DNA from 2 places in the Pigmentiphaga sp. MLSB6-MA01 genome. Region 2 is predicted to be linked to the other one. Evidence: predicted binding sites of a transcription regulator. Region 2 holds the regulator's gene; the other holds the start of a gene.
What was found. The regulator LexA, encoded in region 2, represses DNA repair genes until DNA is damaged. The targets are predictions, from matches to a motif close to ACTGTATNNNNATACAGT.
Positions count from the first base shown of each region.

Region 1 (7,676 bases), on a different contig from region 2:
AACCGGTGCCGTATTGCCTCAGCAGATAGCCCCCGTAGTTGGCGGCGATGGGATACGAAAAACAGCTGGATGACACGCTGGCGTCCCAGCCCCGGATGTAGTCGCAGTTCTGGCTTTGATGGAGCCAGTTGCCGTAGTCCCCGTCCCGCAGCGGGTTGAAGCCCGGCACCACCCGGCCCGACGCCAGGTCTTCCATCATCAAGGCCGTGGTCTCCTCCAGCCAGACCGCGAAGCGGTTGTCCGGACTCACGCCGGTGCGCGCGGCGCGCTGGTAGAAATTGACCATATGGGTCATCTCGTGCGCCAGCGTCGTATAGCCCGTGTTCCGGCCGGCCTGGCCGCCCAGGTACATGGTCTCGGTGTCCAGGAACAACACCACCGCCTCGTTGCTGAGCGCCTCGTAACTCTTCAGGAAGGCATTGGCGCTGAAGAAATAGCCGATCACGCCCCAGGGCTTGCCATCGGGCGTGATGTTGGACAGCACGATGTGCAGGTCCTGGTCGGCACCGATATACCCGCTGCCGACGGTGGCGCCCCAGGGCGCGCCCGCGAGGTCGGTCACGATGGGATAGACGGAATCCTGGTTCGACGAGAACCGGCTCCGCAGGCTGTCGAGCAGGGCCTCGCTCACTTTCGCGCCGGAGCGCTCGCCATCCTGCACCCAGATGTTCAGCCAGCGCCCGTCGGAGGCCGCCCAGCGCCGGGCCAGCGTGGCCTGGAACCGCATGCCGCCGCTGTCCTGCCATTCCCGCGTGTCGCCCTCGACGGCGGCGCGCACCACGGCGGCGGGCCCCTGCCGCGCCGAGGACTGGGGCTGGGACGCGCGGTCGACCGGCGGCTGGTAGTCGCGGATGTGCGCGGGAATCTGGTTGACGCCCGGCAAGTGGTCCGGATCGGCAGGGGCTTCCACTTTCGACGCGGTGGCAGGCCGGTCCGCGACGGATGCGCTGATCGAGGCCATGCCGGCATCGCGGTCGGACACATTGGTGAAGACCAGGGTGACCGTGCGGCCGCCGACGCCGTTGAGGGCGATCGGTACCGAGGTGCCCGAGTTCGAACCGCTATTGTCGTAGCGCCAGATGCCCACGCCGCTGCCGCGGTAGGTCTGGGCGTCGGAGGCGCCGCATTGCGCGCCGCTGCACGCCACGGACAACGCGCCCGACCCGGATACCGCATCGCCCCCGCCGCCTCCGCAGGAGGCCAGCAGTGTCGCCAACGAGATCCCGGCCAGCGCCCGGATGGTAAACACGGTGTTGCGATTCATCTTGCCCCCGCCGAAGAAGCTTCCGCGCAACATACCATGGCAGGTGGGCTAGCGGATGGATTGCACCTGCAACTGGGCCGGCATCCCGCCGCCGGCTTCGCCGGCGGAACGGGTCACCGTGCCGGTGACCGTGACGGTGCGGGCTTGCAGATCCTGCATCTGCTGCCGGCTCAGGCCCCGCAGGTCCCACTGCCGGTCGCCCGACTCCAGCACGGCGACGATGAAGGGTTCATTGCCCTTGAGCACGAGGCGCCCCTCCAGCGTGACCACTTCGCCCGCCTGGGGGGCGGGCTGGGCGCAGGCCCACAGGCTGGACACACTCAGGCACAGGGCCAGCAACAATGCGCGCATAGCGGCCTCGCGGCGAAAGCGGATGCTGCAAGTGTACGGGGATTCAGCGTGAACAGGCCCTAGTCCAGCTCGTCGAGGTCCACGCCCCGCAGCACCTGCCTGATGGTGGCCTGGCCAAAGCCCCGGGACATCAGGAAACGCACCTGCTTCGCACGCTGGCCGGCATCGGCGGGCAGCGTGCCGAAACGCTTGCGCCATACCTCTCGGGCCCGCGCCAGCTCGGTGGCGTCGAGCGTGTCCCGCAACTCGGCGATCTGGGCGTCGGCCACGCCATGTTGGCGCAGTTCATGCATGATGCGCATGGTGCCCTGCTTGGCGGCCAGCCGGTGCACCACGCTCTGGGCGTAGCGCTCGGTGGACAGCCAGCCTTCCTTCTCCAGGCTGTCGAGCACGGCGCGAACCTCGTCCTCTTCCCCGAAACGGGCAAGCTTGCGGCCCAGTTCCAGGCGGCTGTGTTCGCGCCGGGACAGGTAGCCCACCGCCCGGGCCTTCAGCGAAGGCCCCGAGGCGGGCTTGCCGTCCTCAGTCGCCTTCAAGCTCGGTCACTTTGCCAGCGCCGGCGACCCGGGCAACAACCCCCAGGTTGTCGCGCACGCGGTTTTCGATCTCGATGGCCATTTCAACGCGCTCTTTCAGGAACTCGCGGGCATTGTCCTTGCCCTGGCCGATGCGTTCGCCGTTATAGCTGAACCAGGACCCGGACTTCTCGACGATGCCCGCCTGCACGCCCAGGTCCAGGATCTCGCCTTCGCGCGAGATGCCGGCACCGTACATGATGTCGAACTCGGCGCTCTTGAACGGCGGCGACACCTTGTTCTTGACCACCTTGACGCGGGTTTCGTTGCCGATGACCTCGTCGCCCTTCTTGATGGAGCCGGTGCGGCGGATGTCGAGGCGGACCGAGGCGTAGAACTTCAGCGCGTTGCCGCCGGTGGTGGTTTCCGGGTTGCCGAACATGACGCCGATCTTCATCCGGATCTGGTTGATGAAGATGACCATGCAGTTGGTGCGCTTGATCGAGGCGGTCAGCTTGCGCAGCGCCTGGCTCATCAGGCGGGCCTGCAGGCCGGGCAGGGAGTCGCCCATCTCGCCTTCGATTTCGGCCTTGGGCACCAGCGCCGCGACCGAGTCGATGACGATCAGGTCGACCGCGCCCGAACGCACCAGCGCGTCGGTGATCTCCAGCGCCTGCTCGCCGGTGTCGGGCTGCGAGATCAGGAGATCGGTCAGGTTCACGCCCAGCTTGGCGGCGTATTGCACGTCCAGCGCGTGTTCGGCGTCGATGAAGGCGCAGGCGCCGCCGATTTTCTGCATTTCGGCGATGACCTGCAGCGTGAGCGTGGTCTTGCCGGACGATTCCGGACCGTAGATCTCGACGACCCGGCCGCGCGGCAGGCCGCCGACGCCCAGGGCGATGTCCAGGCCCAGCGAACCGGTGGAGACGACCTGGATGTCGTGCTCGACCTCGTTGTCGCCATAGCGCATGACCGAGCCCTTGCCGAACTGCTTTTCGATCTGGGACAGCGCGGCGGCCAGGGCCTTGGCCTTTTCGTTCTGGGCAGCGGCAGCGGCCTTGGAAGCTTTGGTGTCGTCCATTCTGGGATCCTTGGGTTGATGGGCGAATTATTGCACTGCTCGATACTGTATAAAAAAACAGTATGAGACTGCAAGCGCCACGTGCAATAAACAACGCCGCCCGCGGGCCGCCCTTGCCTTTTCCTCAGTTCCCGCCCCCGGAATCGAGCAGCCGGACGGCATTGCCCCCCGCGACCGCCGCCTGCTGCGCCGGCTCCAGCGCCGACAGTCCGCCGACCGGGTCGGCGTCGCCGAACGGGTAATCCCCGCCCAGGACGAGGCGGTCCGCCCCCACGCAGCGCACCAGCAGCGCCAGGGTATGTGGATCGTACACGCAGCTATCGTAGTGGAAATCGCGCAGGTAATGGCTGGGCAGCTTGCTCAGGTTGCGCATGGTGTCCGGCCGGTACGTCGCGTTGCGGTCCAGCCGCCCCATGTAGTAGGGCATGTACCCGCCTCCGTGGGCCATGACGATCCGCAGGCCCGGGTGCCGCTCCATGACGCCTTCGTAGATCAGCGAGGACATGACCTTGACCTCTTCGATGGACTGGCCGATGGAATTCCAGAGCGCATGGTTCTGGAACCACGGGTCGCGCACCCCGTCGGGGTGGATGAAGGCGACCAGCGCCAGGTCTTCGATGGCGCCCCACATTTCCCCGTAGCGGGCCTCGCCCAGGTAGCTGCCCCGGTGGTTGCTGGGCAGGTTGGCCACGCGCAGCCCCATCGCCACCGCGCGCTCCATCTCGCGCAGGGCCAGCGCCATGTCGCCCAGGGGCAGCACGAACGTTCCCACGAACCGGTCCGGGAACCTGCGCACCCAGTCGGCCGCCATGTCGTTGACCAGCCTTGCCTGCCGGGCTTCCTCGGCGGGCTCGGCCCAGGCCCGGGACGCCACGACGTCGGCCGACGAAATCACATGGCGATCGATGCCGCGCGCCGCCATGTCGTCGACCTGCCGGTGCGGATCCAGCATGCCCAGGAAGCGTGGATTGTCGGCCGACAGCGGCCGCTGCCCGAAGCAGCTGGACACGCTGTGCGGCTGCGCCAGCTCGAAGACCTCGCGATGGATGAAGTGCGCATGGAAGTCGATGCAGCACGGGCACAGCGCGCGCCAGCCCGGCGCTCCCTCTTTCAACATGGATGGTCCCCCCGGATGGATGAAAGCCGATGGACCGGGCCGGCGGCGTGCCGGCGGCGCCGCGGCGCTCCCGTCAGGGCCGGGGCTTGAGTCCGTTCAGCACGACGTCGACGAAGAACTCGGCGAAGGCATCGAGGGTCCGGTCGTTGACCTTGCGGCCGCGCATGGCCTCCTGCAGCGGCCTGCCCGTCACGAAGAAGGAACAGGCCCCGACCACCAGCATGTGGAAGAACGCGGGATCGACCGCCCGCAGTTCGCCGCTGCGTTCGCCGTCCGCCATGAATTTCTCGGCCAGATAGCGGCCGCGCTGGGCCAGGTCGTTGAGGATCGCCCGGGCCGCCTCGTCGTCGGCATTGAAGATCCGGGCCACCATCACCTCGTGGTAATAGGGGCTGTCGACGTTGGCCTGCAGGACCGACCGGACGCGCTGCTTGAGCTTCTGGTCCGCCGTGCCGGCATCGGACAGGTACCGCAGGCTCAGCGCGGTGCGCTCGCCCGTGGACTTGGAGATGAGCTCGGCCAGCAGGCCGTTCTTGGACCCGAAGTAATAGCGCACCAGCGCGGGATCGACGCCGGCGACCTTGGCAATGTTGACCGTGCTCAACTCGGAGACGGGATGGGTCTTCAGGAAGTCCGCGGCCAGTTCGAGGATGCGGTTGCGGCCGACGGCGGACTCCGCGCCCGAGGGCCGCCCCTTGCCGCGCTTGCGCTCCCCGCCGGACTCCGAATTTTCCTTTGCCATGCGCGCCATGCCCGCCACCCGGTTCGATCCGGCGGGCATTATCGCACGCCCCCCTTCCAGCTCCGCCCCTGCGCGGCCGGCGTCTTCCTCCGGCGCAACGGCTATTCCGCACGGATGCCCGCCGTGTCGGCGATGCGGGTGGTCTGCGCGATTTCGCTCTGCAGGCGCCGGGTAAGGTCCGCGGGCGAGCCGGCAATGATCAGGCCATAGTTCAAATCGTACGAACGCTTGACGTCGGGCATCGCCAGCACGGCGCTCATGGCACGCGTCAGGCGCTCCTGGATCGCCTTCGGCATGCCCGCGGGCCCGAGCAGCGAAGACCAGGTGCCTACGGTGCGGAAACCGGGCAACGTCTCGGTGATCGCCGGCGTGTCGGGCAGGAACGGCAGGCGCCTGGCATCGAGCGCGGCCAGCACCTTGAGCTTGCCCGCCTTCGCGAAAGGCGCCACCGAGGCCAGCGTGGAGAACCCCATGGCCACGCGGCCGCCCAGGATCTCGGTATTCATGGGGCTGATGCCCTTGAAGGGCACGTGCAGGATGTCCGTGCCGGACTCCATCTTGAACAGCTCGGCGTTGAACTGCATGACCGAACCGATGCCCGCGCTGCCGTAGGCCAGCTTGCCCGGCCGCTGCTTCGCGTAGTGGATCAGCTCGGCCACCGAATTGACCGGCAGGTCGCCCGGCACGAACAGCACCTGGGGCGTCTCGTGCATCAGGCTGATCGGCGTGAAATCCTTCAGGATGTCGAAACGCACGTTGGCCGACAGGAACTTCGCCGTGACGGTCACGCTGGACGGCGCGAACAGCAATGTGTAGCCATCCGGCGGCGCGTGCATCACGCGCTCCGCTCCCAGGATGCCTCCGGCGCCGGGCACGTTCTCGATGACGACCGGCTGCCCCAGTTGCTCGCCCAGCTTCGGCGCCACGATGCGCAGGAACAGATCGGCGCCGCCCGGCGCGAACGGAGAAATGATGGTGACAGGCTTGTCCGGGAACTCGCCGGCAAGCGCGGCGTGCGCGCCCGCCAGCGCCAGCAGGACGCCGGACAGGAACCGGCGCGCGAGGCGCCCCGGCGGCCTCCGCCAGCGTCGCCCGCCCTGGTCCGCCGCGGCAGGCGGATGCTTCGCCGGCACGGCGTCGTTCATTGCATGCATGGATGTCTCCCGGTCGTTGTTGGCATAATTTATTTCCTTTTTTAGGAAATAACAACAGGAATTTCCATGCCTCGCGGATACCGGCAAAGGACGGCCAATCTTCTCGTTTCAACATTGCATAAGGCTCTTGACAATGCCCTCGATGACGACAAGAATCTCGCAATAAATTCCTTTATTAGGAATAAAAATGAAAGACGATGGAAGCGCCCCGACGCAGGAGACGATCATGACGCAGCGCCCTTTCTCCCACTCCCCATTCCTGGCGACCGATCCCGATGTGCTGGTGGTCGGCGCCGGCCCCGTCGGGCTGGCCGTCGCCGTCGAACTGGGCCTGCGGGGCATTTCATGCCAGGTCATCGACGAGGTCGAGGCCGTCGGGCACTGGTGGACCCGGGCCATGAACATGAACAAGCGCACCATGGAACACATGCGGCGCTGGGGCCTGGCCGGGCGGCTGAAGGCCGTCAACCACGTGCCGGCGGGGTGGCCGTCGCACGTCACCTTCCTCGATGGACTGGGCGGCACGCAATTCGCCTGCGTGCGCGCCGAAGGACTGGGCTGGCACCGGGTGCTGGACGACGCGGCCGAGGATGCGCTGTGGGTCGCCCAGGGCCAGGTCCAGGAACTGCTGCTGGACAAGGCGCGCGAGCTGGGCGCGCGCATCGCGTTCTCGTCGCGGGCCACGGCGGTCGAGATGCGCGACGGCGGCCGCGTCGCCGCCACGGTCCAAGACGTCCGCACGGGGCAGACACGTTCGATGGAGGCGCGCTACCTGATCGGCTGCGACGGCGGCCGCAGCCTGGTGCGCGGCGCAGCCGGGATCCCGTACGAAGGCGCCGGCGCCCTGTCGCGCCAGATATCCATGTTCTTCCATGCCCCCGACCTGCTGGCGGCCATGCGCAGCCGCGGCATCGCCGATTCAGTCATGTATTTCTGCGCCAGCCCCGAAGTGCCCGGCACCGCGCGGCTGATCTGCGGCGACCGCTGGGAATTCACCTACCGCCCGCCCGCGGGGAGCGGCGAAGACATCGACGCCCACGCGGTGATCCGCCGCCTGATCGGCCCCGGCCTCTCGTTCACGCTGGAAAGGACCTATCCCTTTTCCTATTTCGAACTGCTGGCGCAGCGGTTCCGCCACGGCCCCGTCTTCCTCGCCGGCGACGCGGCCCACCTCATCCCTCCCCTGGGTGGACACAACCTCAATCTCGGCGTGGGCGACGCGGTCAACCTGGGATGGAAGCTGGCGCACGTGCTGCGCGGCTGGGCCGACGAAGCCATCCTGGACAGCTACAGCCCCGAACGCCTGCCCATCGTGCAGCGCACCTCGAAGGAGGCCCACGCCAACTACGAACGGCTGCGCTCCACCTTCGACCGTCTGTCGGCCGTCATGCAGGCCGTGGACACCGGCCCCGAGGCCCGGGACCGGCGCGCGGAACTGAGCGCGCCCGTCGC
Region 1 covers NZ_JBXAFV010000004.1:216,309-223,984, forward strand. Annotated here, with positions in the region: gene AC1Q6E_RS08695 (M30 family zinc metallopeptidase) at 1-1,264, opposite strand, end outside; gene AC1Q6E_RS08700 (hypothetical protein) at 1,313-1,615, opposite strand; gene recX (recombination regulator RecX) at 1,675-2,151, opposite strand; gene recA (recombinase RecA) at 2,138-3,211, opposite strand; gene AC1Q6E_RS08715 (amidohydrolase family protein) at 3,336-4,328, opposite strand; gene AC1Q6E_RS08720 (TetR/AcrR family transcriptional regulator) at 4,402-5,070, opposite strand; gene AC1Q6E_RS08725 (Bug family tripartite tricarboxylate transporter substrate binding protein) at 5,172-6,224, opposite strand; gene AC1Q6E_RS08730 (FAD-dependent monooxygenase) at 6,451-7,676, shown strand, end outside.
Region 1: the regulator LexA is predicted to act here: its motif matches at 3,256-3,273, upstream of recA (recombinase RecA).

Region 2 (7,676 bases):
GGATCTGGTCGCGATCCAGCGGCGTGATGAAGGTCTTGTGCAGCAGATCGACCGTGTCGTGGGTGACCTTGTCGGCCTTTTTCTCCAGCGTCTCGATGTTCTTGACCCGCTCCTCGGCCTGGCTCAGGTCGGCCATCAGGGCCGCCAGCTCCCGGCTGCCCTGGCGCGACAGGTCGGCATGCGCCTTGAACAGATCGAAAAAGCGGCCCTCTTTGGGCATCAAGCGTCCAAACATCACGTCCTCGCAGTACGTCACATGACATTTACATGACGTGTTAAAAACCGCGCGAAGTGTAGCACCCCCCTACGCCCTTCGGGCGCCCCCCAGGGGGCGATGCGGGTGGACCGGCGGAGCCGGATCCACCGCATCCTGGGGTACCAATGGGCTGGTGATGGGCGGCGATATTGACTGGCGATTTCTTGAAAATCTAGAGCTGACGCGGCTTGGCGGGGAATGGATCCATTGCCGAGGCCCCCGCAAGGTCAAAGCGGAAGGCGAAAAAAAACGCCCAACGGCGCAAAGAAAAAAAATCCCCCCGTAACCCCCCCCCCACAACAGCCGATGAGTTTCCCGGGCACCGTGGATCCGGCTCCGCCGGTCCACGAGTGCCGCCCCCTGGGGGCGGCCGAAGGGCGTACGGGGGGCCTAATAATCAGAGTCGACGAATGCGTTGCCCGAGAAATTCTGGAACTTGGTATACATGCCCTGCCAGGTCAACCTGACGGTGCCGATCGGACCGTTACGCTGCTTGCCGATGATGATTTCAGCCGTGCCCTTGTCGGGGGTGTCGGGGTTGTAGACCTCATCGCGGTACAGGAAGATGATCACGTCCGCGTCCTGCTCGATGGCGCCGGATTCCCGCAGATCGCTCATCACGGGGCGCTTGTTGGGACGTTGTTCCAGGCCGCGATTGAGCTGGGAAAGTGCGATCAGCGGGCAGTTCAGTTCCTTGGCCAGGCCTTTCATGGATCGGCTGATTTCCGACAGCTCCGACGCCCGGTTCTCGTTGCCCCCGCCGCCATTGCCCGACATCAGTTGCAGGTAGTCGATGATGATCAGCCCCAACTGGCCGCATTGCCGCGCCAGGCGGCGGGCGCGCGAACGCAGCTCCATCGGGCTGAGCGCCGGCGTCTCGTCGATGTAGAGCTGGGTGTCCTGCATTTTCTGGATGGCGTGGGTCAGCTTGGGCCAGTCCTCGTCCAGCAACTTGCCCGTACGCAGGCGCTGCTGGTCGAGGCGGCCGACCGAGCCCAGCACACGCATGGCCAACTGCGAGGCGCCCATTTCCATGGAGAATATCGCCACCGGCAGGCCCTCTTCCACCGCCACGTGCTCGCCGATGTTGACCGAGAAGGCGGTCTTGCCCATGGAGGGGCGGCCGGCTACCACGACCATGTCGCCCGGCTGCAGCCCCGAGGTCATCTTGTCCAGGTCGGAGAACCCCGTCGGCACGCCCGTTACGTCCGACGTGCTGTCGCGGTGATAAAGCTCGTCGATGCGCTCGACCACCTGGGTCAGCAGCGGTTGCAGCGACAGGAAGCCGGCGCTTCCCCGCGCGCCCTCTTCCGCGATCTTGAAGATCTTGGACTCCGCCTCGTCCAGCAGTTGCCGCGTGTCCTTGCCCTGGGGGCTGAAGGCGGCGGCCGAGATTTCGTCGGATACGGTGACCAGCCGGCGCAGCACCGCCCGGTCGCGCACGATTTCCGCGTAGCGCCGGATGTTGGCGGCCGAAGGCGTGTTCTGCGCCAGCGAGTTCAGGTAGGCCAGCCCGCCCGCCTCCTCCGCCTTGCCCGCGGTCTGGAGCGATTCGTGGGTGGTCACGACGTCGGCGGGACGCGCCAGCCCGATCAGCTTGGCCATCTGCTGCCAGATCAGCCGATGATCGTAACGATAGAAATCGTCTTCCTTGATAAGGTCCGCGACACGGTCCCAGGCAGCGTTGTCCAGCAAGAGGCCGCCCAGCACCGACTGTTCCGCCTCCACCGAGTGGGGCGGGATGCGCAGGGACTCGAGTTGGGGATCGACGGGCGAATTCATAGAGCGGGAAACCTGGTGTTCAAGCACGACCGGCGGGAATGCCGGCCCTCGACAGTTTAGCCCGGCTGGGCGGAAGAGGAATCCGTTCGCGCAGGCCTGGGCAGCCCCTGACAAAATGCCCTCATGGGGGACGTTTTTCATCTTGGGGCGGATCGGCGATGAAAAAAGCCCCACGCTTGCCGCTGTGCGGCGGCGCTGCCCCCACAGGGGGACGCTTTTCATCCTGGAGCGGCCCGGCGATGAAAAAAGAACCCTCCATTCTGTGAAGAAATGGAGGGTTCCTGTGCCGGCCCTTCTGGGAAGGAGGCGCCGGCGGTGGATGTCCGGCCGGCTCGACGACGAGCGGCCGGAAAGGCGTCAGGCCGTTTCGCCGACCACCACCACCGTGATGTTGGCCACGACGTCGGTGTGCAGGCCGACTTCCAACGGGAATTCGCCGATGGTCTTGAGCGGGCCGTTGGGCAGGCGGACCATGCCCTTCTCGACCGACTCGAAGCCCGCCTGCTTCAGCGCAGTGGCGACGTCGAAGTTGGTGACCGAACCGAACAGACGGCCGTCCACACCCGCCTTCTGGCTGACGGACACCGAGTAGCCTTCCAGGCGCTGGGCCACGGATTGCGCGGCGGCCAGCTTGTCGGCCTGGACCTTTTCGAGTTCGGCGCGGCGCGCCTCGAACTCTTTCAGCGCGGCGTCGGTGGCCCGCTTGGCCATCTTCTGGGGAATCAGGAAGTTACGGGCATAGCCGTTCTTCACGCGGACGACGTCACCCAGGTTACCGAGGTTGACGACTTTTTCGAGCAAGATGATTTGCATGATGGTCTCTCCCGGCAATCAATTGTGGTTGTCGGTGTAGGCCAAGAGCGCCAGGAAGCGGGCGCGCTTGATAGCCGTGTCGAGCTGGCGCTGGTAGTGCGCCTTGGTGCCGGTCAGGCGGGCAGGAATGATCTTGCCGTTTTCCTGGATGAAGTCACGGAGGACTTCGATGTCCTTGTAATCGATCTGGTCGACGCCGGCTGCCGTGAAGCGGCAGAACTTGCGGCGCTTGAACAGAGGATTCTGTTGACCGAACTTCTTCTTTTCCTTGCGTTTGCCGAATGCGGCCATGATGTACCTCTTGGGTATTCAATCCGTTTCACACCTGGGGCTGTCCGGTCGGCCCGCTTTCGTCGCCCTCCCGGGCGATGGCGGCCTGCTGGATATGCAGCCTCAGTCTGCTTGAACCTTTCCGGGTCGGTGCCAGGAACCCTTCGATCCGGATCGACCGGCCCAGCGCTTCGCGCTCGAGCCTGCCGGCCAGATCGCCGACGACAACTGCGTTGACGAGCATCTCGACCCGGCGGGTTCTCCCGCCTTCGATCAACTCGGATTCATGGGCAAGCGCCAGTTCCAGCACCGGAATCCCGGCCGGGGTATACCTGAGCGGCTTGCACTCGACCACCTGGGCGGTCAGATGAACCTTGTTCAACGCCGTGTCGTCCGGGGCGTCGCCAGGATCCCGTTCTTGCGGGCCTGCGATGCGGGCGGTCGGCAACGACCTGTCATGCCAGTCCAGCCGGGGCTCAGGCCTCGGCCGGGGCGGCTTCAGTGGACACCTTGCGGGCCTCCTCGCGCTCGACGATCTTCATCATCGGCGACGGGGCGGTCTCGGCCTTCTTCATCTTGACGACGAGATGGCGCAGCACGGCATCGTTATAGCGGAAAGCGTGTTCGAGTTCATCCAGCGTGGGTTGGCCGCACTCGATGTTCATGCACACGTAGTGAGCCTTGACGAGCTTCTGGATCGGGTACGCCAGTTGACGGCGGCCCCAGTCTTCCAGGCGGTGTATCGTGCCGCTCTGGCTGGTGATCAGCGACTTGTAACGGTCGACCATGGCCGGAACCTGCTCGCTCTGGTCCGGGTGAACGATGAAAACTACTTCATAGTGACGCATCGAAGCTCCTTATGGATGGTCCCGCAGGCTCCCGGATGGGTGCCCCTGTAGGCGCAAGTCCGCTCAAGCGTCTAGAGTCGGACAAGGGATCAATCTGGCGAAAAAATAGCTTTCGCCAAAAATCAAGCCTTCTATTATCGCTCGCGCAAAGGCAAAAAGCAATCGAAACCCCATGGGCGATGCCCGGCCGGCGCTCCTGGCGCAACACCAGCCCCGGGGATGTCAATACGTGTCGAACACGTCCTGGACGCCGCCCATGCCGGCCCCCAGCGCCAGCATCAGCAATACGCGCGCCTTCCAGGGCGACAGCGTGCCGGCGCCTGGCATTCCGCCCGAGGCCGCGACACAGCCGCTGCCCGTGCGGGTGGCGCGGACCACCACGACGCCGTCCCGGACCAGTTCGTCGAGCGCCTCCTGCGCATCGGCGCTGGCCGAGCCGTTGCCGGTCCCGGCCCAGACCAGGCCCTTCGCGCCCGTGGCTCCCACGGCCCGGATCAACGCCGCCGAACCGCCGGCATAACCAGCCAGCACCTCGACCGGCGCCAGTGGCGTGGAGGCCGTGAACGGCGTGGCGCGGGTATGTCCATGTCCAGGCCATCCCATCCACGCGACCCGGCCGTCCTGGACCCACCCCATGGCGCCCGCGTTGGGCGATGCAAAGGCATCGGGCCGGTTGGCGTTGGTCTTGGCCGCGTCGCGCGCGCCCAGGACCTGGTGATTCAGCACGACCAGCACGCCGCGCCCAGCGGCCTGCGGATGGGCCGCCACCGTCACCGCGTCCAGCAGGTTCAGCGGACCGTCGGGAGACAGCGCGGTCGCCGGGCGCATCGCCCCCACCAGGACCACCGGCTTGTCGGTCTTGAGCACCAGATGAAGGTAGTAGGCGGTTTCTTCGAGCGTATCCGTGCCATGGGTCACGACCACCCCATCGCACCCGCCGGCATCGAGCAGGGCCTGGACCCGCGCGGCCAGCGACTGCCAGAAGGCGGGCGTGGCGTTCTTGCTGTCGATGGCGGCGAACTGCTCGGCCTGGATCCCGGCCACCTCGTCCAGGCCTGGCACGCGGGCGCACAGCTCGTCCACGTCCAGCGCGCCGGCGGCGTAGGCCATCGTGGCCTGGGGACGGACGCCGGCTCCGGCGATGGTGCCGCCGGTGGCGACGATGCAGAGGCGCGGCAAGGACATGGCGGGCTTGGACATGAGGGCGAGAGCCCGATGATACCCGCGGCCGGATTGGCGTTCCCGCGACAATTGCGTTTTCCGCTTGCGCCGGGCGTCGATACTGTATAAAAATACAGTTACTGGATAAAACCACAGAAGCCCGATACGCGCCCCCGCCACCCGGTTGCAGGCGCCCCGCCACGGAGCCCGACATGCCCAAGCTGACCGCACGCCAACAAGAGATCCTGGATCTCATTCGCCAGGCCATCGTCAAAACCGGCTTTCCGCCCACCCGCGCCGAAATCGCCCGGGCGCTGGGCTTTCGCTCGCCCAACGCGGCCGAGGAACACCTGAAGGCGCTGGCGCGCAAGGGCGTGCTCGAGTTGTCCGCGGGCACGTCCCGCGGGATACGCCTGAAAGATCCCGTCATGGCCGAACCGCCGCTCCAGCTCACGCATCCCGCGCTGGCGCAACTGGTCCTGCCGCTGGTGGGCCGGGTCGCCGCCGGCAGCCCCATCCTGGCCACCGAGCATATCGACAAGGAAATCGGTGTCGACCAGGCATTGTTCTCGCAGCGGCCCGACTACCTGCTCAAGGTGCGCGGCAACAGCATGCGCGACGCCGGCATCCTCGACGGCGACCTGCTCGCCGTCAAGAAAGCCAACCAGGCCCGGGACGGGCAAATCATCGTGGCCCGCCTGGGCGACGACGTCACCGTCAAGGAACTGCGCTACACCGAAACCGGCCTGAGCCTGCTGCCGGCCAACCCCGACTTCCAACCCATCGAAGTCGATCGCGAGCGCGACGATTTCGCGCTCGAGGGCATCGCGGTCGGCCTGATCCGGGCCGGCCTGGTGCATTGAAGACCTAGACGGACGACCATCATGAAACACAGCACGCCCAGCTCCAGTCTTTCCAGCGGATTTCCCGCGCTCGACGCCGCCCTGCCCCTGGCCGGATGGCCCGTCGGCGCATTGACGGAAATCCTGGTCCCGCGCGTCGGGCATGGCGAATTGAACCTGCTCGGCCCACTGCTTAGCCGGCTTACCAAGGCCGGCCGCACCGTGGCCCTGCTGGTACCGCCCTACCTGTCCTACGCCCCGGCACTGATCCAGCACGACGTCGCGCTGGAGTGCGTCAAGCTCGTTCGTACCGACCATCCCCTGGATGGCCTGGAACAATTGGAAACCGCCGTCCGGGCAGGCGAATTCGCCGCGTTCGTCGCCATCCTGCCCTCCGACCAGGCCGCCGCGCAATCCGAAAGCACGGTCCGCCGGCTGTACATGGCCGCGAAGCTGTCGGCATGCCCCGCCTTCCTGTTCCACACCTGCAGCACGCCCGCCACGACCTCGGCTTCCCAGTTGCGGCTGCTGGCGGACATGAGCCAGCCCGGCCAGATCCGGCTCCAGCGCATCGCGCCCACGGTCGAAAACAGCGAAGGCGCGGTCACGCTGGATATCAGCCAGCATGCGGCACGCGCGGGATTCAAGCGAATGGCGGGGTTGGCGGTGTCGGCGTCGAATACGCGGGCCACCGAAGATGCGGGCTTGCCTGACACCGAGGCCGAGAACACCTCCACCCCGCGGCCGGCCGCGCCCCGCGTGGGGCATCATGCTCCGCACACCAAGCCGGCCCCTTCAAGTCGCAGCCCCTGGCCCTTCAAGCAGCGTCGCGGTGCCGGCAGTAGCCGTAGCGGCTATCCGGCGGCCCTGGCCTTGTTGTTTTCCCGAGGCTGGAACGCCTGAGTCTCTGCCGACGGGGTAGCGCTCAACCGCGCTGCCTTACCGTTTCATACAGGCATACGGCGGAAGCCACACTGACATTCAGGCTTTCGACCGACCCCTTCATGGGAATGCGGACCAACTGGTCGCAAGTTTCACGCGTCAGGCGACGCATGCCCTCGCCTTCCGCTCCCATGACCCAGGCAATCGACTGCCGGGCATCCACGTCGTGCATGGTTTCGGTGGCTTCGTCATCGGTGCCGACCACCCAGACGCCACGCTCTTTCAGCGTGCGCAGGGTCCGTGCCAGATTGGTCACGGTCAGGTAGGGAACGGTATCGGCGGCACCGCAGGCCACGCGTTGAACCGTCGTGTTCAGGCCCACCGCACGGTCGCGGGGTGCGATCACGGCATGCACGCCAGCTCCATCCGCGGTTCTCAGGCAGGCGCCCAGGTTGTGAGGATCCGTGACGCCGTCCAGCACCAACAGGAAGGCCGGTCCTTCTGCGTCGTCCAGCACTTCGTCGACGTCCATCGCCAATTCCAGCGACTCCGCCAGCGCGACCACACCCTGGTGGCGTTGGCCCTTGGCCAGTCCGTCCAGCCGAGTCTGCGCCACGGGGTGCACCTTGCACCCGGCGGCCTGGGCCTGTTCGATCAGCGTCAGCATGCGTCGATCGCGGCGCGCTTCCTCGACGTAGATATCCTTGATCGACGCCGACGCATGGCGCAACCGTGCCGCCACCGCATGGAATCCGACCAAAACCTGGCTTGCTGCCATCTGTTCACCCCAACATAGATGCATGCCGCAAATCGGCAAAAACG
Region 2 covers NZ_JBXAFV010000002.1:68,076-75,751, forward strand. Annotated here, with positions in the region: gene AC1Q6E_RS03600 (DUF47 domain-containing protein) at 1-235, opposite strand, end outside; gene AC1Q6E_RS03605 (replicative DNA helicase) at 647-2,038, opposite strand; gene rplI (50S ribosomal protein L9) at 2,396-2,851, opposite strand; gene rpsR (30S ribosomal protein S18) at 2,870-3,142, opposite strand; gene priB (primosomal replication protein N) at 3,171-3,503, opposite strand; gene rpsF (30S ribosomal protein S6) at 3,598-3,969, opposite strand; gene AC1Q6E_RS03630 (asparaginase) at 4,192-5,169, opposite strand; gene lexA (transcriptional repressor LexA) at 5,343-5,993, shown strand; gene AC1Q6E_RS03640 (hypothetical protein) at 6,015-6,875, shown strand; gene rlmB (23S rRNA (guanosine(2251)-2'-O)-methyltransferase RlmB) at 6,898-7,632, opposite strand.